2 regions of the Bradyrhizobium sp. STM 3557 genome follow, and region 2 is predicted to be linked to the other one. Evidence: riboswitches for the same ligand, from Rfam matches in the RefSeq annotation. Region 2 holds a riboswitch; the other holds the start of a gene.
What was found. A riboswitch is a leader RNA that binds a small molecule or an ion and turns the genes downstream of it on or off. The one in region 2 is predicted to bind S-adenosylmethionine.

Region 1 (11,354 bases), 790 kb from region 2:
TCGGGCTCTTGCCGGGGGTGTAGGGCGCAATATCGAGGATGCCGGGATTCGGCACAGGGCGGGACATTTCAGACTCCGGAAGGTATCAAGGGCGGGCAATCGAGCCCTAGCTCGGGACCGTATAGCGCGTTGCATGGCCGCCGACGAGGGCCGTCGAGCGCACCGAGGCGCCCGCTGCGATCAGGGCTGACTTGATCTGGTCGATCCCGGTGGGGGCCGTGATCGAGACCAGCAGCGCGGCGCTGTCGAACGCGGTGTCGGGCACCGCGACGACATCGGCGAGCGGTGACAGCGCCCGGGACACCTGCGCGTTCCAGCCGGAGACGCGGACGCTCCAGGTCTCGACCTCCGTCAGCAATGCGTCATCGGCGACGCGCGAGATCGCAAATACCGGCAGGGCGGCCGGATGATCGGCGCGCTCGAGGAACGGCATCCGCGCGATGATCTTCGGCGCACCGACCGGCTCCAGCGTGATCCACCACGGCGTGTGGCCTGCGATCGCCGACACCAGCGCCAGGTCGCCCTTGGAGCTCGCCACCGCCTCGACCGCGGCCTGGGCGCTGAAATGCGCCACATAGGGCACCAGGAAGCCGAAATGAAAGCGCGCGGAATCGCGCATCGCGGATTCGCCGACCGACACATCGGCATGCACCGAAAACGGCGCCTGCACATAGGTGAAGGTGGAGACGATCACGCGCCAGATGCTCTCGACCGTATCGAGCGGCAGGATGCCGCGATGGCGCTCGACCAGGCGCCGCATCATGTCGGCCTCGCGCGCCGGGCGAAACGCCGATCCGACCTCCTGGGTCTTCTTGACCTTGATCAGGCGGTCGATGATGTCGCCGCGCTGCATCAGCAGCCGATGCATCTGCTCGTCGATCGTGTCGATCTCCTTGCGCAGGTCGGCGAGCGATGGCGGGGCGGGAGGCGTCTGGGGCATCGGCGGAATCTCGCTAATCGTTCTCGAAAGGGGCGCTGGCCCAACGTCTCTACGAGGACATCGTGGTTCTGTCGCATCAACGAGCATGGCGCAACATCAAGTTTATCTGATGCTGATGAGGCCGAATGCTCCGGCGATGCGGCCGGACCTCGATGCGGTTAACCATGCCTCGCCTTGACGGCGACACCGAGCCGGACTAGTTTACGAAGGTTCCGTGGTCATTTGAGCCGGCCGGCTTGCAGCCACGTTAAAAAACTCGCTAAACAGGCCGGGGACAGTTTCGATCCCGGCCGAACCCAGTTCAGGCCGGGTTTTTTGTGGCCTGATTTGTCGCGCGGTTCGGGAGCCCCGGCGAGCAGCCGGGGACGAAGCAGATGACAGGCCTGACATCCAAATCGAAGGCGGCCAAATCGAAGCTCGTGTCGCCGCGGCGCACGATCCAGCCGGAAGAGCGCTCGCATGAAGTGGATCATCCGAGCTCGCAGCTTGCGATGTTCGGCCCCGATCAGCCGTTGAGACTCGATTGCGGCGTCGATCTCGCGCCATTCCAGATCGCCTATCAGACCTATGGCGAGCTCAATGCCGACAAGTCCAACGCCATTCTGGTCTGTCACGCGCTCACCGGTGATCAGCATGTCGCCAATCCTCATCCCGTCACCGGCAAGCCCGGCTGGTGGGAGACGCTGGTCGGCCCCGGCCGTCCGCTCGACCCCTCGCGCTACTTCATCATCTGCTCCAACGTAATCGGCGGCTGCATGGGCTCGACCGGGCCGGCCTCGCTCAATCCCGCGACCGGCAAGGCGTTCGGGCTGGACTTCCCGATCATCACCATTCCCGACATGGTGCGCGCGCAGGCGATGCTGATCGATAAGCTCGGCATCGACACGCTGTTTGCCGTTGTCGGCGGCTCGATGGGCGGCATGCAGGTGCTGCAATGGACCGCCGCCTATGCGCAGCGCGTGTTCTCGGCCCTGCCGATCGCCTGTGCCACGCGGCATTCGGCGCAGAACATTGCCTTTCATGAGCTCGGCCGCCAGGCCGTGATGGCCGATCCGGACTGGGATCACGGCCGCTATGCCGACAAGGGCATCCATCCGCATCGCGGGCTCGCCGTGGCGCGGATGGCCGCACACATCACCTACCTCTCGGACGCAGCGCTGCATCGCAAGTTCGGACGGCGCATGCAGGACCGCGAGTTGCCGACCTTCTCGTTCGACGCCGACTTCCAGGTCGAGAGCTATCTGCGTTATCAAGGCTCGTCCTTCGTCGAGCGCTTCGATGCCAACTCCTATCTTTATTTGACTCGTGCGATGGACTATTTCGATATCGCCGCCGATCATGACGGTGCGCTGGCGCAAGCGTTTCGCGGCACCAAGACCCGTTTCTGCGTGGTGTCCTTCACCAGCGACTGGCTGTTTCCGACAGCGGAGTCGCGGGCACTGGTGCACGCGCTCAACGCCTCCAACGCGCGGGTGTCGTTCGCCGAGATCGAGACCGACAAGGGCCATGACGCCTTCCTGCTCGATGTGCCCGAGTTCTTCGACATCGCCAGCGCATTCCTGGACTCGGCGGGCCATGCCCGCGGGCTGACCGCGCAGGGGGAGTAAGCGATGTCGATGCAGCAACAGGTTCTGCCGCTGAACGGCCTCGCGGGTGCGCAGCCACTGGCCTATCGCGCCGATCATCTTCTTATTGCGGAGATGATCGAGCGCGGCTCGCGGGTGCTCGACGTCGGCTGCGGCGATGGTGATCTCCTGCAGCTTCTCGAGAGTCGCGGCATCGACGGGCGCGGCATCGAGCTGTCGCGCGAGGGCGTCAACCGCTGCGTTGCCAAGGGGCTTGCCGTCGTGCAGGGCGACGCCGACACCGATCTCGTCAACTATCCCGACGATGCCTTCGACTATGTGATCCTGTCGCAGACTTTGCAGGCGACGCGGCAGCCCAGGGCCGTGCTGGAAAATCTGCTGCGCATCGGCCGCCGCGCCATCGTCACCTTTCCGAATTTCGGCTTCTGGCGGCTGCGCCTGCAGCTTCTGATCGGTGGCCACATGCCGCGGACCGAGAACCTGCCGTTCACCTGGTACGACACGCCGAACATCCATTTCTGCACCATCAAGGATTTCGTCCAGCTCTGCGACGAGATCCACGTCAAGATGGAGCGCGCGGTCGCGCTCGACTCCTACGCCCGCCCGCTGCGCTTCAACATGCCCTGGTGGTTCTGGAACATGTTCGGCGAGCAGGGCGTCTTTCTGCTCAGCCGGGCGGGGAAGGGGCGGTAGCGTTAGCAACAGTGAACAAGTAGCCCGCATGAGCGTAAGCGATATGCGGGGAATAGGGTCGGCCCCGCATGTCGCTCCGCTCATGCGGGCTACGCCGCTCGGTGACGCCTCGGCATTCTCCCATGTCGTCCCGGCGAACGCCGGGACCCATAATCACCGTCATTGATGCTCGAATGAGCTGGAGCTACAGCGCGGACGCAACTGCGATTACGCGGTATGGGTCCCGGCGTTCGCCGGGACGACACTTGTGCTGGAGGTGCCGCTTTGGATGAAGCAACTACCGGCGTCGGCTCCGGCCACCGACGGACGCGTGATCCGTCTCTTCACATCTCAAACAGCCCTGCACATGCACAAGCATCCTCGCGGCGCAGTTCGCGCCCGAGCTTTGCGAAAGCATCACCCTCGAATAGCAAGAGGGTGCAGGGAAGGCCGGGTACCGACTGATACCCATGGTCCGCGTGCAGCAAAAAAGCACGCGGCAGAACCACAGGTTCAGCCAAATAACCGGCCTTCCCTGCGCGATAGTTTTAACGCTTATACGTGATCTCCCCAGGGACCGGCTTTCTTGCCCCTGTCGTCCGCAATGCTCGTCATGAACATCGCGGCCTTAACGCCAGCACCGGGGCGCCAGGACCACACGATTTCGCCGTCCGCGCCGTGCCGTTCGTCCGCGTGCACAACACACGCTGCGGCACGCCGCGTCCATCGCATCCCACCCTGCGTGTCGTGACGATCGCGATACGCCCCTCTCACCGGGGCGGGACGCGCGGAAATCTGCAGCTGATTTGGCCGACGACGCAAGCGCCCCCACCTGCGACAAGCTGGCACGATGGGCAATTCGTGCATGCCCTGCATGCAAAAACTGCCCGCGGGCATTGAACCGAACGCATCGTGTGAACCTCTAACAAGCGGTCTCTCTGGATAAGTTGGATACCCGCATTTGCCATAAACGGTGAGATGGTAGGTCATGGCTCCTCCAGTGCATCGACATCCGCATGCTCCGGCGCACCCGCCTCGCGTGCGGCTCGTATTCTTCCCCGGCGAAACGACGTCCCACGGACAGACGGTCGGGACCATCTACGTCATCGGCGGCAAGGGTGAGAAATACGAAGCCGCGGGCGGCCCGACCAAGGGATTCAAGGATCGCGGTGGTCACACCGCAGAGCCCACGCCCAAGGGCCATTACACGCTCGGTCCGCGCGCCCATGTCATTGCGCCGAGCTGGCCGAAGTCGGCGATTCCCTATGGCGCCACGTTTCGGATTCACAAGGGCGAGGTCGAATACCAGGACGACAGTCATACCGGCGGCTGGCATGTCGTGACAGGACCGCATGGTGTCGTCACCCGCGCGGTGATCAATTTCAAGATGCGCGACAAGGAAAAGGTCGACATCAGGAAGGTCACCGAAGGGGTCCGCAACTCGTTCATCGATCCCGTGACGAAGACGCTTCGTTTCACTGAATGGAAGTTCAACGATTTCGGCCGCTGGGGATGGAATTTGCGGACCAAGGGCGGCGGAACGGCCTATTACATCCACACTACGCCGGAGGACGAGGCCGCGACCGATGCGCACAAGGCGTTCTTTCTGATGAACTCCCATGGCTGCATCCATCTTCGGCCCGCCGATCGGGACGACATGATGTCGCGCGGTTATCTCAAGCAGGGCGTCGAATTCGAGGTCAGGTCGTACGGAGAGAAGGGGCCGCCGTGATTGTCGCACGCATCATCGCCGCATTGCTGCTGGTGTTCGGGTCGACGGCACTGCGGGCTGCGGATTGCGGCTCTTTGGCAGCCGCTTCGCCCGATCCGTTGGCCGGGTATGCCGAAAACGAAGCCGGTGAGCTGCGCAATCAGTTGATGGGTGCGCGAGAACGCCTGGCCGACTGTCCGGATTCGGAGCCTCTCTGGTACACGGTCATCCGCGCATCCGAGCTCGGTCTTGGCGAATTCCCGCTGACGATCGCGCGGCAGGAATTCGCAAGTCCGCAAGCGCTGGCGCGGGAAGCCGCATCGCGGGCGCCGCGTTCGGCGCGCATCGCGACGGTGCTCGCCAGGCTCGATTCGAGCGTGGCGTCGGCCCGCCATGCCCTTGCGCTCGATCCGGCCTGGGGCCCGGCAGCGCTCGCACTGGCGTCCGCTCTTGCGGCCGAAGGCGCGAACGCCGAAGCCGAAAGTGTTCTCGCAGGCGCGGCCGGCATCAAGTCCGTACCAGGCGCGAACACCACAAGGGCGGCCATCCTGATTGGACTCGGCAAGCCTGACCAGGCGGCTGCACTGGCGCGGCGCGATCTGACCGCGCAGTGGCCGGATTCGCCCGAGCCGTTCCTGATGCCGATCGTCCGCCGCGAGGCCATGGCAACATTAGGTCTGGCGCTGCTTGCGGGACATCATCCGAAAGAAGCGGCAGTCCAATTGAAAGCGGCAGCCGCGCTTGGCTCCGAGCGCGCACAGGCAGCGCTGGGCAAGTTGCAGCAGGGAAACAAATAGCATCATCAGCATCGGCACCAGGGGGCCCCTGCGACAAGACCGCACGGCGGCATCGAACCGGCAGATGGTTCGAACTTCTGGTAGGATCGCGGCCCGGCTGATAGCGTGAAGAACGGACCCGGGACGTCATCGGCCCGAGCGAGTTCGTCCTCCCCGATCAAGTTGCGGTTGAGCCTCACGACTGCGCCGGACCCGCAGTCCATCGTGTGACGACGTTTGGCTCACTAAGTCGTCCACGCGAACCGCATCCCGTCGCGATCGGCCAAGCGACGTCGTGGCGCCGAGAGGAGCGAGCTTTGCTCTTGGACGTTCGTCCTTGGAAGTTCGTTCTTGGAAGTCCGCTCTTGGAAGTCGCGGGGACGGGGGGCCGGTTCGCGGGAATGAACCCTTGAAGTGCCAGCTCACCTCGGTGCGGATCGGGTCACCTGACGATCCGCTTCACGCGTTTCTTCTTTGCAGGCGTCGAGACCGGCGCCCCAGTGCTATTTTCGTCCGCTTCCCTGGCTTCCCGCAACGCCCGCAGACGCTGCATGTTTTGACGCAGCTCGATCGCGCGCCGCTCGACGTCGGCCATCGCTTGAGCGCCCTCTTCCTTGGCCAGACGCTGCCGCTCGGCGCGCGCCGCGCTTGCGGGGGATGGCTCGGCTGATTTCTTGCTGCTCATCTCTTCCATACCGGAGACAGGCATTGCCCGCTCGGTCCGGAGATCGAGCGGGCAAGACAGCCATTTCAGTACATCCGTGAAATGGCCGAGCGAATTAAACCAGTGACAAGCCCTCGGCGCTGACCTTGCCGCGCATCTTGTCGGTCTTGAGTTCGTAAGAAACCTTCTGGCCCTCGGCGAGGCCGGGAAGACCGGCCCGCTCGACGGCGCTGATGTGCACAAACACATCACTTCCACCGTCGTTGGGCTGGATGAAGCCAAAGCCTTTTTGGCCGTTGAACCATTTGACAGTACCTGTCGCCATATCTCTTCTCCAAAGCGCGCACGCGCACATCTCGCGTGACGATCACGCAAGCCAAATTCAACTGTCGATGTCTTTGGAAAAAGGAGCCCGCAGGCGCAATTCAACAAGGCACAGCGGCTAATCGAACGTGATGACGGTATACCGCATGCTCGGTCTTGGCAAGGGCAGCGCGGCTTTATTGCAACTGCCGGCTCGCGCTGGTCCGCCGGAGGGGAACCCGCCGGCTCCCGAAATCGTTGTTCAGGTCCCTTTTCGGTCCCAACCCGAGCCGCTAGCCTCCGGCTCATGTAAGGCGACAGGTGCCCTTTTCGAGGAAAAGCGGCAGGACATCCGATGACCGTTAGAAACAACGCGGCTGACGCCGGAGATTTGCCGAGGGTGTCGACGGGCAGCGAGGGCCTGGACGACATCCTGGGAGGCGGCTTCGACGCCAATAGAATGTATCTCTACGAGGGCAGGCCAGGCACCGGCAAGACGACGATCGCGCTGCAATTCCTGCTCAAGGGCGTGAGCGCCGGAGAAAGCGTGCTCTATGTCTCCTTGTCGGAGACAAAGCGCGAGTTGACCGTCGTGGCGCAGCGGCACGGCTGGTCGCTCGCAGGTGTCGAGATCTTCGAGCTGGTCCCGCCCGAGACGACGCTCGATCCGGAACGCGAGCTCACCGTCTTCCATCCTGCTGAGATGGAGCTGAGCGAAACCACCAGCCTGATCTTCAAGGAGGTCGAGCGCATCAATCCGACGCGCGTGGTGCTGGACAGCCTGTCCGAGCTGCGCCTGCTCGCCCAGAGTCCGCTGCGTTACAGGCGCCAGGTTCTGGCGCTGAAGCATTTCTTCACCAACCGCAATTGCACGGTCGTGCTGCTTGACGACCTGTCTTCATCGCAGGATGACCTGCAGCTGCATTCGATTGCGCATGGCGTGGTGATGCTCGAACAGCTCGCCATCGATTATGGCGCGGAGCGGCGGCGGCTTCGCGTGATCAAGATGCGCGGCATCCAATTTCGTGGCGGCTACCACGATTTCATCATCGAAAAGGGCGGATTGCGGATATTCCCCCGCCTGATTGCGGCCGAACATCACAAGCCGTTTTCCGGCGAGTTCACGTCGAGCGGAAATGTCGAGCTCGACGAGCTCCTGGGCGGCGGCCTCGAGCGCGGTACCAACGCGCTTCTGATCGGCGCGGCCGGCGTCGGCAAATCGTCGGTCGCGTTGACCTATGCGATCGCAGCCGCCGAGCGCGGCGAGCACGCGGTTTTCTTCGCCTTCGATGAAGGCCGCGGCACGGTCGAAGCCCGCGCCCGGACGCTTGGACTGCCGCTCGAAAAACATATCTCGTCCGGACATATCCGGTTTCAGCAGATCGATCCTGCCGAGCAGTCGCCTGGCGAGTTCGCCGCCAATGTGCGCAGGAGTGTCGAAGTGGACAACGCCCGTGTCGTCATCATCGACAGTCTGAACGGTTACCTGAACGCGATGCCGGACGAGCGGTTTCTCGTTCTGCAGATGCACGAGCTGCTGACCTATCTCGCGCAGCAGGGCGTGCTGACCATCCTGGTGCTCGCGCAGCATGGGCTGGTCGGTCCGATGGATACGCCGCTCGACATCAGCTATTTGAGCGATGCGGTGCTGATGCTGCGCTACTTCGAGTTCGATGGAACGGTGCGGCGCGCCCTCTCGGTCGTCAAGAAGCGCAGTGGCAATCATGAACACACCATCCGCGAATTTCGCCTCAGCAGTGCCGGAGTCAAGCTCGGCCCGCCGCTCAAGGAGTTCAGCGGAATCTTTTCCGGCAATCCGCGTTATACCGGCACGGTGATGCCGGAAGGGTCGGCGGGATGAGTGCTGACCTGGACCATCGGGTTCTCGTGTTCGCTCCGATCGGCCGCGACGGTCCGGCGTCCGCCGAGCTGTTTCGGAGCTCGAATCTCGAGGCGATCAGTTGCCGAAGCCTTCCTGAATTGATCAGTGAGATGGCTGTCGGCGCGGGCACTGTTTTTCTTGCCGAAGAAGGCTTGTTCGGGAAGGACACGGCGCCACTGGCCCGGTGGATCGAGAGCCAGCCGCCCTGGTCCGACCTCCCGTTCGTGGTTCTCACCAGCCATCGGGAGCAGCCGGCGGTCGTGGCCTGGCGCCGCCGCATCGTCGAGCTGCTTCGTAACGTGTCGCTGCTGGAGCGGCCGGTTCAGCCGATGACGCTGACCAGCGCCGTTCAGTCGGCGATGCGAGCGCGCCGCCGGCAATATGAGATCCGGGCCTTGCTGAAAGCGCGCGAGCAGACCGCCCAGGAACTCGAGAAGCTCGTGATCGAGCGGACGCGCGCGCTCGAGGAAGCCAACAGGCAATTGCGTGTCGAGATGGACGAGCGCGCCCGCGTCCAGGAGACGCTTCGCCAGGCTCAGAAGATCGAGGCCATCGGCCAATTGACCGGCGGCGTGGCGCATGACTTCAACAATCTGCTGATGGTCATTTCCGGTGGCCTCGACATGCTGGATCGGCAGACCGATCCGAACCGCCGTCGCCGCCTGATGGATGGGATGATCCAGGCGGCGCAGCGCGGCGCCAGCCTGACCAGGCAGCTTCTCGCCTTCTCGCGCCGTCAGAAACTCCATCCGGAGCCGGTCGACGTCGCCATGCAGATCGGCGGCATGCGCGAGCTGCTCGATCGAAGCCTCAGAGGTGACGTTCACGTCGAGTTCGATTTTCCGGAGGCTCTCTGGCCGGTGGAGGTCGATCCCGGCGAGCTCGAACTGGTCATCCTCAACCTGGCCGTCAACGCCCGCGACGCAATGCCCAATGGCGGCAACATCATCGTCCGCGGCGAAAATCTGCTGGACCTGAACGACGAGCAGATCGCGGGTGACTACGTGCGCCTGTCTGTCATCGACACCGGCACGGGGATGAGCCAGGAGGTCCTGTCGCGCGTGTTCGAGCCGTTCTTCACGACCAAGGACGTCGGCAAAGGCTCGGGGCTGGGGCTCGCCCAGGTTCATGGATTCGTCACCCAGTCGCGAGGCGCTGTCCGCATCAAATCAGAGCTCGGCAAGGGAACCTGCATCGAGCTCTATTTGCCTCGCTCCCGAAACGCGCCTTCCAGGGCGCGGCATCTCATCGATTTGAACACGGTCCGGGGGCGCCCGAAGAAGAGCAATCATGGCCAGATCCTTCTGGTCGAAGATGACGACGAGGTTGCCGCACTGGTGAGCGAGATGCTCGCGCAGCTCGGCTACGAGGTCACGCGCGCCGCCAGTGCCGCGGCGGCTCTCGGCGCCTTGGCCGATGGCCGTTCCGTCGACCTGATCTTCTCCGATATCATGATGCCGGGCGGCATGAACGGCGTCGAGCTCGCGCGAGAGATCAAGCGACGACGTAGCGATCTTCCGGTGTTGCTGACCAGCGGATACTCCGAAGCCGCGGCCCACGATGCCGAGGCTGCCGGCGTTCAGATCCTGCCGAAGCCCTATCACATCGACGAGCTCGCCGCGGCGCTCAAAGCTGCGAAGTCGAACCTGCAGTTCGAATCCCAGCGCTCCGGTCTTTCCTGATCGCAGGGCAACCGCGCTTCGCATCGCCTTGAACCATGAGGTCCTCGATCCTGCGCCGAAGCCGGCGCAAATCCCAGGCGGATCATCATCGGCCGCCTGTGCTGCAGACGTCATGAACGGCCTTGATGATCTTCTGTGGCTCCGTGGGCTTGTGAAGACAGGGCAGATGCGAAAGGTCCGTTGGAATGACCTTGGCGTCGTAGCCGGTCACCAGCACCACGGACATGCCGCGGGCGAGCAGATCCCGCGCCGGATCGAAGCTGGGGCCATTTCCGAGGTTGATATCGACCACCGCGCAATCCGCATGATACTGCTCCAATGTCCGGAACGCAGTTTCCACGTCAGGGCAGGGGCCGAGCACGTGGGCGCCGGCGTTCTCGAGCCATTGCCGCATGTCGTCCGCGATATAATAATCGTCTTCGATCACGAGCACATCCAAGGCATCGAGCGAAACTGCACTCACAGGACTATCCTTTCCGAGGGTTTGCGTCGCGAAAGGCCGCCGGCGCATCTGTTTGCAGCGTGCTCGTGCCCGGGCGAAGCGGGAACGCGATCTCGCAACAAAGCCCGTCCGGTTCGAACTTCATGTGACCTCGCCCGCCAAGTTCGTAGGGGACACGGCGGGTCACCAGCTCAGTGCCGAAGCCCTTTCCCGGCACCGCATCGGACGCGATCGCCAAGCCAGTTTCGCGCCAGGTCAGCTCGAGCCATTTGTGGTCGCCCCGCGGAACGATGTGCCAGCTGATGTCGACATGACCGGCCGGCTGGCTGAGCGCGCCATGCTTCATCGCGTTGGTCGCAAGCTCATGGACGGCGAGCGTCAGGATTTCGGCCGCCTTGGCGGCCAGCGTGACCGGTGGCCCCGCTATGCTCAGCCGCGCCTCGTCGGGGCTGTGGACCAGCAGCTCGTCATGCACCAATGCTGCGAGATCGACACCCGCGTCGGTCCCGCGGGTCAGAAGCGCCTGGGTCCGCGCAAGCGCAGCGATCCGGCCGTCGAGCTCGGCGCGGAACTCCGCCACGGTGGCGGCGCCGGCTCCGCGGTTGATGATCGACCGGACCATGGCGAGCACATTGCGGACGCGGTGTTGCAGCTCGGCCAGCAGCACGCCTTGCCGCTCTTCGTCGCGCCGCCGCT
Region 2 (11,354 bases):
GCCGAGCAGCGCGAGCAACTGCGGCCCGAACAGGAGCATGCCGATCATGAAGGCGAGGCCGAAGCAGAGGCCGATCAAGAGCGCATGCGAGGCCAGCGTCGCGGCGCGCACCTGGTCGCCGGCACCGAGCGCGCGTGCGATCGCCGAGGCGACGCCGCCGCCCATCGCGCCGCCCGACATGGTCATGGTGAGGATGACGAGCGGAAACACCAACGCCATCGCGGCAAGCGCCTCGACGCCCAGCAAGCCGATATAGGAGGTCTCCGCGATCACCACGCAGGTGCCGGCCGAGAGCGCGATCACGTTCGGCCAGGCCAGTGAGAGCAGCGTGCGCAGGATCGGCCCGTCGGTCAGCACGCTCTTTGCCGGCGCCACCGGCGGCGGCAACGGCTGCTCCCTCTCATCAACCGGGATTTCGGCGACGCCGATTTCGGACATCTCTCTCCCCAGGGGCTCGCCGCATTCCGCACGGCAGATATTGTGCGCTGGTTGAATTTTGTCATGGCGCTAGCGCCGCGCGAGGATGTCCTAGCACGTCCGCCGCGATTTCCCTGCGGCCATCGGCGCATTGGGGACCTGCGGGGAATGCAGGCGGGGGGATATCAGAGACGAAAATGCTTCGACAGCTTCAGGCCTTGCGCCTGGTAGTTGGAGCCGATGCGCTGGCCATACATCGCATCGGGGCGCGCCAGCATCTTCTCATAGACCAGGCGGCCGACAATCTGGCCGTGCTCGAGGATGAACGGCACCTCGCGCGAGCGCACCTCCAGCACGGCGCGCGCACCCTGCCCGCCGGCGCCCGCATAGCCGAAGCCGGGATCGAAGAAGCCGGCGTAATGGACGCGGAATTCGCCGACCAAGGGATCGAACGGCACCATCTCCGCCGCGTAGTCCGGCGGCACCTGCACAGCTTCCTTGGAAGCGAGAATATAGAACTCGCCGGGATCGAGAATCAGGCTGCCGTCGGCGCGCGCCTTGATCGGCTCCCAGAAATCGTCGACCGGATAGCCACCACGGCGGTCGATATCGACCACGCCGGTGTGGCGCTTGGCGCGATAGCCGACGAAGCCGCCCGAGTTCGCGCCGGAGAGATCGACCGACACGGCGACGCCGCCGACGAGATCGGCATCGTCGCGGTCGACCAGCCGCTCGGCCTGATGCAGCGCATCGAGCTCATCTGCATCCAGCACCGCCTGCCCTGCGCGGAAACGGACCTGCGAGAGCCGCGAACCTTCGCGAAGCAGGACCGGAAACGTCTTCGGGCTGATCTCGGCATAGAGCGGACCGTGATAGCCGGCCCCGATCATATCGAACCGCCTGGTGCCGTCGGCAATCACGCGCGTGAACACGTCAAGCCGCCCGGTCGAACTCTTCGGATTGGCGCTTGCTACGATGTCCTTCGGCAGCGCCAGGCTCTCCAGGAGCGGCACGATGTAGACGCAGTTGGTCTCCAGCACCGCACCGTCCGCGAGCGCGATCTCGTGCAGCTTCAATTCATCGATGCGCTCGGCAACCGTCGCGCCGGGGCCCGGCAGGAAGCTGGCGCGCACGCGGTAGGCGACATCGCCGAGCCGCAGGTCCAGGCTGGCTGGCTGGATCTGACTCTCGACGAAGTCGTATGCGGGAATGATCAGGCCAGCCTCCGCCATCGCCGCGATCATGCGGTCGGGCAGGATGCCATTGGCATCGGCTGGCAGTTGAAACGACAAAGCCTGATCCCTCGCGGCCTGATTACTTTAAAGTGGGCCTGGAAGCGCGCCCAGCCCCATATATTGGGCCTCTACCCGGTTATCCGATGGCCGGCTTGACGGAAAGGCCGCGGGCGATTAAGAGCACGACTTATCCCGTGGTGATTTGAGCCGGCCGGCTTGCAGCCACGTTAAATAAATCGCTAAACAGGCCGGGGACAGATGTGATCCCGGCCTTGAGGAATTTTCCCAGGCCGGTTTTTTTGTGGCCATTTCACCCGTGGTCACGATGGAGGTCACATGTCCAAAACCACCGTTCCCGCGCTGACCCAGTACCGGCCCGAAACCCGCCTGGTGCATTCCGGCACCCTGCGCTCCGAATTCGGCGAGACGTCCGAGGCCCTGTTTCTGACCCAGGGCTTCGTCTATGGCAGCGCCGAGGAATGCGAGGCGCGCTTCAAGGGCGAGGACCCCGGCTTCATCTATTCGCGCTTCTCCAACCCGACCACCGCGATGTTCGAGCGCCGCATGATCGAGCTCGAAGGCGCCGAGGCCTGCCGCTCGGCCGCCACCGGCATGGCCGCCGTGACCACCGCCATCCTGGCGCCCTTGCGCGCCGGCGATCATGTCGTCGCCTCCAAGGCGATGTTCGGCTCGTGCCGCTTCGTGATCGAGGACCTGCTGCCGCGCTACGGCATCGAGTCGACTCTGGTCGACGGACTCGATCTCGACCAGTGGCAGCGCGCGATGCGGCCGAACACCAAGACCTGCTTCCTGGAAAGCCCGACCAATCCGACGCTCGACGTGCTCGACATCGGCGCCATCGCGGAAGTCGCGCATGCACACGGCGCCCGGCTGATCGTCGACAATGTCTTCGCTACGCCGATCTGGCAGAGCCCGCTCGCGCTCGGCGCCGACGTCGTGGTCTATTCCGCGACCAAGCATATCGATGGCCAGGGCCGCAGTCTCGGCGGCGTGATCCTGTCGTCGGAGGCCTTCATCAACGAGCACATCCACAATTTCATGCGCCAGACCGGCCCGTCGCTGTCGCCCTTCAACGCCTGGGTGCTGCTGAAGGGACTGGAGACGCTCGCGGTGCGCGTGCGTGCGCAGACTGAGAACGCAGCGAAGGTCGCCGACTTCCTGGCGAGCCACAAGAAAATCTCGCGGCTCATCTATCCCGGACGTGAGGACCATCCGCAGGCCGCAACCGTCAGGAAGCAGATGCGCGCCGGCTCGACCCTGATCGGCTTCGAGGTCGAAGGCGGCAAGCCGGCCGCCTTCCGCACGCTCAATGCACTCAAGCTCGCCAAGATCTCCAACAATCTCGGCGACGCCAAGACGCTGGTCACTCATCCCGCCACCACCACCCATCAGCGGCTGACGCCGGAAGCGCGCGCCGAGCTCGGCATCAGCGAAGGCTTCATCCGCTACTCCGCCGGCCTCGAACATCCGGACGATCTGATTGCCGACTTGGATGCCGCGTTGGCGAAAGCGTAGCTTTCGCCGCGAATGGTGAGTAGCGAATAGCGAATGGATTTTACGATTTACGATTCGCCATTCCCTACTCGCTATTCGCTACTGCCTACCCGCCTCTCATCACATTCGCCGATAGCTCGGCACGTCGGGCGGCGTGTTGACGCCGATCTTCACCGCGCCCACCGAGCGGATGATGTCGTCGCCAAGCAGCTGGGCGAAGCAGGCATAGCCCCAATCGTTCATGTGCAGGCCGTCAGCGATGACGAAATCGTTGATCGGAATGTCCTGCCGCTCGTGCCAGTCGCGCATGACCTCGAAGCGCGGGAAGATGCCGACGTGATGCAGCTCGGCGATCCGGCTGAGCGCCTTGATCATCCGGCTTGCGCTTTCCGGCCGCTCGATCACGCGCGGTGAATACTGCAGATCGACCAGCACGACGTCGGCACCTGCGGCCTGCATCTTCGACACACCATCGTCGACCAGCTTGGCGGTCTCTGTGGGATCGAGACCTCGCAGCACCGCATTGGTGCCGACCTGCCAGATCACGAGGTCGGGATGCTGGTCGATCACGCTGCTCTGCAGGCGCTTGGCCATCTCCGGCGCATCCTCGCCGCCGATACCGGCATTGATGACCGAGATCTGCGCCGCCGGATATTGCCGGTGCAGCTGCGCGGCGAGCCGGTTCGGATAGGTGTATTCCGGCGCGCTCGATCCCCAGCCCTGCGTCGAGGACGACCCAAACGCGATGATCACGACCGGCTTGCCTTCGGCGAGCTTGCTCGCGACATGCGGCAGCGAGATGAAGGATTTCTTCGCGACACCCTTCGGCGGCAGGCAGGGCACGCGATTGAAGATGTCGGAGGCCGATTTCGCGACCTGCTTGACCTTGTCGATCGCCTTGGCGGTGAGGCTCCTGGGCTGCTGCGGATCGGAGGCTGGCGCCGTGATGGCCTGCGAGCCAGGGGCGTTCTGCGGCGGGCTTGAAACCTGCGGAGCCGCCTGGGCTGCATTCTGCGCATGAACCATGAGAGGGGGCGCCGGCAACGCAAACAGCAGGGCGGCCGCCACGGACAGCAGCGCCAGCCGTCGTACCGGGCGGTGACACTTCGTTAACGTCATGAACGGAAAAATCCTAGTTCTGCTGCGCCGGCGCAAGATGCGCCGCGTCGATGATGAATTTCGACAGCGCTCGGCCGAGGCAATCGTGAACCTGCTTGGCCAGCTCGAGACCGTGGGTCGGATTGAACAGGTCGAAATCGCCCTGCTCGCTCCACTGACGCATGATGGAGAAGCGATCGAACAGCGGAACGTCGCGCTCCTGCGCGACCACACGCATGTTGTCGATATAGGGCGGCACGGAAATCATGGTCTCCGTGCGCGGGCTATATTGCAGGTTCATCAAGATGACATCCGCTCCCGCATTCTGCAAGGCGCTGACCCCCGCGTTCACCGCATTGCGGAAATCATCGGGATCGATGGACCGCATGGCGTCGACGGTTCCGGTCTGCCAGACGACCAGAATAGGCTTTTTTTCTTCTACCAGTTTAACGAAACCGCTTGCCAACTCCTCCGCAGTCTTTTTGGGCTGCAGCTCGACGGAGAGATTGACAGGAACGGCCGGCAGTCTGTCCTTCAGGGCGGCCTGCAACCGTGCCGGGTAGGCACTGGCCTCTGACGTGTTGATCGTGGAGGATCGGCTGCCGACGACCAGGATATCGAGCGGCTGCCCCTTCTTGACCGCCTCAGTGACTTTCGGCAGTGGACTTTCGGTCGTCAGAAGGTAGGCAGGCACCTCGCAGCTGGGCGGGTTGTCGGCGCGCGCGGATGTTGCCAGCCCCAAGGTCCACGCCGAGGCCAGCGCCGTCCCTATCATCCCGCATCGCCACCACGAGACTGATAGCATCAGCCCCCTCCAGCCAGATCGGCATTGCTGCGCACGGCCTTGCGCGTCGCACCTTTGTCAGCCTCATGTTTGTACCACGAAATCAACGAGGCAACCCCCCACATGATGAGGATGCCGCTGAGGCTGATCAGCGCATGCATGACCGCGCCGCCCGAGACCTCGGCCAGGATGAAATGCCCGGCGAACGCCAGGAAGACGCCCAGGCAGAAGATCTCCAGCGAGTGCTGGCCGCACACGATCAGCGGCCGCAGCCAGGCTGATTTCAGGCCCGGCCAGGTCCGCGGCAGGAAGTAGACGGTCAACGCCGCCAGCGCCAGGAAATGGGCAAAGCGCAGCACGTCGAGATCGGTCTTGTCGATCGGATACATCCACTGCTCGAGGCGGCGCGGCATCAAATGGCCGAGTTGCGGGATGTACCAGGTGAGCGTCACGAAGAAGGCGGCGAGCAGATAGGCGAAGCTGATCCAAAGCGTGATCGGCGAATTGAGAATGCGCGACATCCGCCGTGCACCGCCAAGCGCACACCAGGCGCCGAACACGAACAGAAGCTGCCAGGCCAGCGGGTTGAAGGCCCAGACGCCGTTCGGATAGGCCGAGAGATAGAGATCGAACTGCCAGGTGACGGCGTAGATCACCACCGCCAGCGCCAGCGTGAGATCGGCCTTCCAGCGCATCAGCCACAGGATCACCGGCAGGAACAGCATCAGCATGATGTAGAGCGGCAGCACGTCCATGTTGACGGGACGGAAGCGCAGGATCAGCGCCTGCACGATGGTCACGTCCGGCTGCTTGAGGAAATCCATGATCCCCATCTCTTCGGTGTAGAGCGGGTTCTCGAAGCTGGTCGCGACGTAGGAGATCTCGGCAAGGAAAATCGTGAACAGGAACACGTGCGCGACGTAGATCTGCCAGACCCGGCGCAGGATGCGCGCGGTCGCCACCACGAAGCCGGCCTCCTGCATTGCCCGCCCGTAGACGAAGGCGGCCGTGTAGCCGGAGATGAAGATGAAGATCTCGGTGGCGTCGGAGAAGCCGTAATTGCGGATCGTGAACCAGGTGAGCAGGTTCGGCGGCAGATGGTCGACGAAGATCAGCCACAGAGCGAGCCCGCGAAACAGATCGAGCCTGAGCTCGCGCTCGCCCGTCGCCGGCAAGGCGGCGGCTGGCACGGCCGCGGCCGCTTCCGGCGCCAGCGCGGGCGATTCGACCGTTCCGGCAAGTTCGGGTCCGCCAAGGCGATTGACAATCGACGTCATCAGGCACCGTCTCGAGCAGCCGGTTCAGGGCCGGCCCGGCAAGGGAGAATGTAAGGCTGCGCAACTTGTGCGCAAGTTATGAACGGCTTAAGAGCTTGGGCGAATTGGCCGCTGTCGGAGCTTGGCGAGACGCGTGCTGCCATCCGGTTACGCCGGCTGCGCAAAGCCCGTAACGCTGGCAAAATGATGATTCGCGTGTCGCTTCTTCGGCGGCGGCGAGAACCATAATCCGGAACTGTGGTGAAACCGCGGTCGCCTGGCGATTGGTTCCGGCAGAACTTTTGGTTAGGATGCGCGCCATGTACCGTGCCGTCACCCGCGACATCGAGGTCACCGTCGAGCCGAACTTCCTGCCTGAGAAGTCCTCGGCCGAGAACGGGCGGTATTTCTGGTCCTACACGATCGTGATCACCAATTCCGGCGACGAGACGGTGCAGCTCAAGAACCGGCACTGGATCATCACCGACGCCTCCGGGCGCCAGGAGCACGTGCGCGGCGAGGGCGTCATCGGAGAGCAGCCGGTGCTCGCGCCGGGCGAGCGCTTCGAATACACCTCGGGCGTGCCGCTGGCGACCGCATCCGGCTTCATGGTCGGGTCCTACGAGATGGAAAGCGAGAGCGGCGAGCGCTTCGAGATCGAGGTGCCAGCCTTCTCGCTCGACTGCCCCGAGGGCCGGCGGGTGTTGAACTAGGGGCATAGGCCACGCCTCACTTCGCCGTCGTCGTCTGCCAAAACGCACCTGCCTACGTTTCACTGCGCTGTCGTCCCGGGCAAGCGAGCGGAGCGAGCGCGACCCGGGATCCATAACCACCGCTGGTGCTTTACGAGCACGCTGGAGCAACAGCGCGCTTCCACACGGACGGCGGTGGTTATGGGTCCCGGCTCAAGGCCGGGACGACACCTTTTTTGCGGAGGCAAGCTGCGTCACTGGCAGAGGCCCGCAACAACGACGTGAACTCTCGTTCTCGCGGCGCATTGTGCCCGAGCTATGCAATTCATTTGCGCTCCAACTAACAAAGAGGGCGCGGGGAAGGCCGGGCGCCGGCTGGCGCCCATGGTCCGCGTGCAGCAAAGAAGCACGCGGCAGAACCACAGGTGCAGCCGAGATCGCCCGGCCTTCCCTGCGCGATGGTTTTAACGCTTATACGTGCTCTCCCCGGGGACCGGCTCTCTTGCCCCCGTCGGCCGCGAACTCGTCGAGTTCCGCGACCTTGATACCAGCACCGGGATATCAGGACCACACGACTTCGCCGTCCGCGATCATGTCGTTCGTCGGCAAGCTGTTAGCTCGCTGCGACACGTCGCGTCCATCGCATCACCGGCCCAACGCTCGTGACGATCGCGAAGCGCCCCTCTCATCGGGCCGGGACGTGCGGAAATGTGAACTTGATTTGCCCGACGACGCAAGTGTTTTGTTAGTTGCAGCAAATCTGCCCGACGGGCAACAGGTCGCGACTGTGCGCAACGGCTGGAAAGCGACTTTACGTCAGCTCGTTAGCCCGCTCTCGTGCTCCGGACAAGCCGGCGGGCGCCTCTGGAACCTCGTTCACGCTCGCGCAACCACCGTCACTTGCCCGTCATCCGATCGCCGAACCGGGTTGTTGATATGATCAATATCATATAACATCCGCGCGTGGGATCATAAGGGAGCGCGCAATGTCCAAGGCCGAATGGCGGAAATCCGCCTGTAATCTCTGCTATGTCAATTGCGGCATCGAGGTTCTGATCGAGGACGGCCGCATCAGCAAGGTGCGTGGCGATCGCGACAATCCGAAGTCGCAGGGTTACATCTGCAACAAGGCGCCCCGCATTCCCTACTACGCCCATCACCGGGATCGGCTGACCTCGCCGCTGCGGCGGCGCGCCGACGGCAGCTTCGAGGCGATCGACTGGGACACCGCGATCGCGGAAATCGCGGCACGGCTGCGCGCGGTCGCGGACATGCATGGCGGCAGCAGCATCGCGATCTATGGCGGCGGCGGCCAGGGCAATCATGCCGGCGGCGCCTATTCGCGGGCCGTGATGGCCGCTCTCGGCATGAAGTATCGCTTCAACGCACTATCGCAGGAGAAGACCGGCGATTTCTGGGTCAATGGCCGCATGTTCGGCAGCCAGATCTGCCACACCGCCGAAGACATTCATCATTGTGACCTGCTGCTCGTGATCGGCGCCAATCCCTGGCTCGCGCACGGCTTCCCGAACGCGCGCGACCTTCTGAACCAGATCCGCAAGGATCCCGATCGCCGCCTGATCGTGATCGATCCGCGCCGCACCGAGACCGCCGAGATGGCGGACCTGCATCTTCAGTTGCGCCCAGGCGCCGACGCCTTCCTGCTCGGCGCGATCCTGTCGACGCTGCTGCGCCGGGACGGCATCGATCACGCTTTCCTGGAGGCGCACACGATCGGCTTTGCCGAGGTGAAGCAGGCGCTCGCGAAGATTCCGGCCGCGCAATGGGCTGCGGCGGCCGAGATCCCGCTCGACCAGATCGAGCGCTGCGTCGACATGATCCTGGCCGCAAAGGCGATGACCGTGCGAGTCGAGCTTGGCATCCAGCAGGGTGTCAACTCGACGCTCAACTCGTACCTGGAGAAGCTCCTGATCATGCTGACCGGCAGCTTCGGCCGGAAGGGCACCAACCAGCTGCATTCATGGCTGCAGCCGCTCTGGGCGCATTCGTCGGGCGAGCGGTTTGCGCCTGTAGACACCGAGGTCATCGCCGGACTGCTGCCGGCCAACCTGTTGCCGCAGGCGATTCTGAACGATCATCCCGAGCGGCTGCGCTGCGTCTGGATCGACAGCTCGAACCCGGCCAACACGGTCGCCGATACCGCGGCGGTGGAGAAAGCGCTTGCCGCGCTCGATCTCTGCGTCGTGGTCGACGTCGCGATGACGGAGACGGCGCGGCTGGCGCACTATGTGCTCCCGGCGTCCTCGCAATATGAGAAGACCGAGTTCACGCTGTTCAATTTCGAATTCCCGGTCAACTACTTCCAGGTGCGCAACGCGCTGCTGCCGCCGCTCAAAGGCACCCTGCCGGAGCCGGAGATCTATTCGCGGCTGGCGCGGGCGCTCGGGCTGTTGCCGGGCGACAATGTGCTGGCGCCGCTGCGCGAGGCGGCAGGGAAGTCGCGCGGTGCATTCGCCAAGGCGCTGCGCACCTTCGTGGCCGAGCATCCGCAGCCCGCCGCCGTCGGCGCGCTGATCCTCTATCACACGCTGGGGCCGACACTGCCCGACGGCACCGCCGCCGCCGCGCCGCTCTGGCAAGCCGCGCAACTCTGCGCCAAGCGCGATCCGGCAGCCGTGCGGCGCGCGCTCGGCGCCGGGCCGGAGATCACCGACGCCGCGCTTGGCGATGCGCTGTTCGATGTGGTCGTCGGCTCGCGCAGCGGCGTTGCCATCACGGCGCATGACTACGAGGAAGTATGGTCGCTGGTCGCCCATCCTGACCGCAAGATCCGACTCGCAATCCCCGAGATGCTGGATTGGCTCGGCAAGCTCGATCCGGCCGTAGCCGTCGCGCCGACGGACTATCCCTTCGTGCTCGCGGCCGGGCAGCGGCGCATGTTCAACGCCAACCAGATCTTCCGCGACCCGGCGTGGCGGCGCGACGATCGCGATGGCGCGATGCTGATCAACGCCGATGATCTCGATGCGCTCGGCGCCAGCGACGGCGAGTGGATCGCCGTGCGCTCGGCGGCCGGACGGCTGGTCGTCCGCTGCAAGGCGGATGACAGCATGCGCCGCGGCCAGCTGGCGCTGCCGCACGGCTTCGGGCAGGACTATCCGACTGACGATGGTGAGCGGCTGGTCAACGGCCCGCGCATCAATGTCCTGACCGATGCTCGCTATTGCGATCCCATCGCCGGCACGCCCTACCACAAGAACGTGCCGGTGCGGCTCGAACGGCTCAGCGCTGCGGAAGCCGCCGCGTCAGAAGCGAATGCGCAGCGTGTCCATGGCGCCGGGGCCGCGGCACCGGGCTAGGCTTTTTGCATCAGAGGCGAACAGTCCTCGGGGGCACAACAGCCGTCATCGCGAGGAGCAGAAGCGACGACGCGATCCAGAGCTATGGCAAGCATTCTGGATTGCTTCGCTTGCGCTCGCAATGACGGAGCTGACAGCAGGCGCGCGCCGCCCCCCACCGAGAAAGGGCGGCAAGCCGGTTAACTAATTCTGCGTCACGCCGGCTTCCTGCGGCGTGAACTCATAGACCGAGGAGCAGAACTCGCAGGTGACGACGACCTTGTCGTCCTTGACCATATCGGCGCGGTCCTGGGCCGAGAAGCTCTTGAGCATACCCGCCACCGCGTCGCGCGAGCATGAGCAGCGTGCCTGCAAAGGAAGCTCCTTGAACACGCGCACGCCGCGCTCATGGAACAGGCGATAGAGCAGCCGTTCGCCCGACAGCGCAGGATCGATCAGCTCGACGTCCTCGACGGTCGAGACCAGCGATTGGCCCTCGACCCAGGCGTCGTCCTCCTCCACGGTGTGCAGCGTCGTGCCCTCCGGCGCGTCGCCGGGATGCAAGTCCGCCTGACGCGAACGCTCCGGGGCCTTCGGCAGAAACTGCGTCAGCAGGCCGCCGGCGCGCCAGCGATGCTTGCCGCCGCTCCACTCCTCGCCGACCGCAAGCCGCACGCGGGTCGGGATCTGCTCGGAGCGAAGGAAGTATTCATGGGCGGCTTCCTCCAGGCTGCCGCCGGTCAGCGACACCAGGCCCTGATAGCGGCTCATGTCGGGCCCCTGGTCGATGGTCATCGCCAGATGGCCTTTGCCGAGCAGGCCGCCCGAATCCTTTGCCTCGGAAAGCCGCGCCTCGTCATAGCGCGCATAGGCACGCAGCCGATCCGGCGCCTGGAAATCGACCACCAGGAACGAGACCGGGCCGTCGGTCTGGGTCTGCAGGATGAAGCGCCCCTCGAACTTGAGCGAGGAGCCAAGCAGCGTGGTCAGCACGATCGCCTCGCCGAGCAGCTTGCCGACGGCTGCAGGGTAGTCATGCTTGGTGAGGATCTCGTCGA

Region 1: linked by a shared signal. The riboswitch ahead of P6U24_RS07045 (homoserine O-acetyltransferase) and the one ahead of P6U24_RS03575 (O-succinylhomoserine sulfhydrylase) in region 2 are both predicted to bind S-adenosylmethionine.

The regions. Positions count from the first base shown of each region.
Region 1 covers NZ_CP120697.1:1,554,611-1,565,964, forward strand. The annotation lists gene hisC (histidinol-phosphate transaminase) at 1-67, opposite strand, end outside; gene P6U24_RS07040 (chorismate mutase) at 107-940, opposite strand; SAM riboswitch at 1,145-1,224, shown strand; gene P6U24_RS07045 (homoserine O-acetyltransferase) at 1,315-2,547, shown strand; gene metW (methionine biosynthesis protein MetW) at 2,551-3,219, shown strand; gene P6U24_RS07055 (L,D-transpeptidase) at 4,238-4,930, shown strand; gene P6U24_RS07060 (hypothetical protein) at 4,927-5,706, shown strand; gene P6U24_RS07065 (transcriptional regulator) at 6,128-6,394, opposite strand; gene P6U24_RS07070 (cold-shock protein) at 6,465-6,674, opposite strand; gene P6U24_RS07075 (ATPase domain-containing protein) at 7,008-8,513, shown strand; gene P6U24_RS07080 (response regulator) at 8,510-10,216, shown strand; gene P6U24_RS07085 (response regulator) at 10,302-10,679, opposite strand; gene P6U24_RS07090 (sensor histidine kinase) at 10,684-11,354, opposite strand, start outside.
Region 2 covers NZ_CP120697.1:765,572-776,925, reverse strand. The annotation lists gene P6U24_RS03585 (MATE family efflux transporter) at 1-438, opposite strand, end outside; gene P6U24_RS03580 (2'-deoxycytidine 5'-triphosphate deaminase) at 603-1,709, opposite strand; SAM riboswitch at 1,837-1,916, shown strand; gene P6U24_RS03575 (O-succinylhomoserine sulfhydrylase) at 1,989-3,188, shown strand; gene P6U24_RS03570 (SGNH/GDSL hydrolase family protein) at 3,288-4,286, opposite strand; gene P6U24_RS03565 (SGNH/GDSL hydrolase family protein) at 4,300-5,070, opposite strand; gene P6U24_RS03560 (OpgC domain-containing protein) at 5,070-6,326, opposite strand; gene apaG (Co2+/Mg2+ efflux protein ApaG) at 6,626-7,018, shown strand; gene P6U24_RS03550 (molybdopterin-dependent oxidoreductase) at 7,984-10,317, shown strand; gene P6U24_RS03545 (Hsp33 family molecular chaperone) at 10,501-11,354, opposite strand, start outside.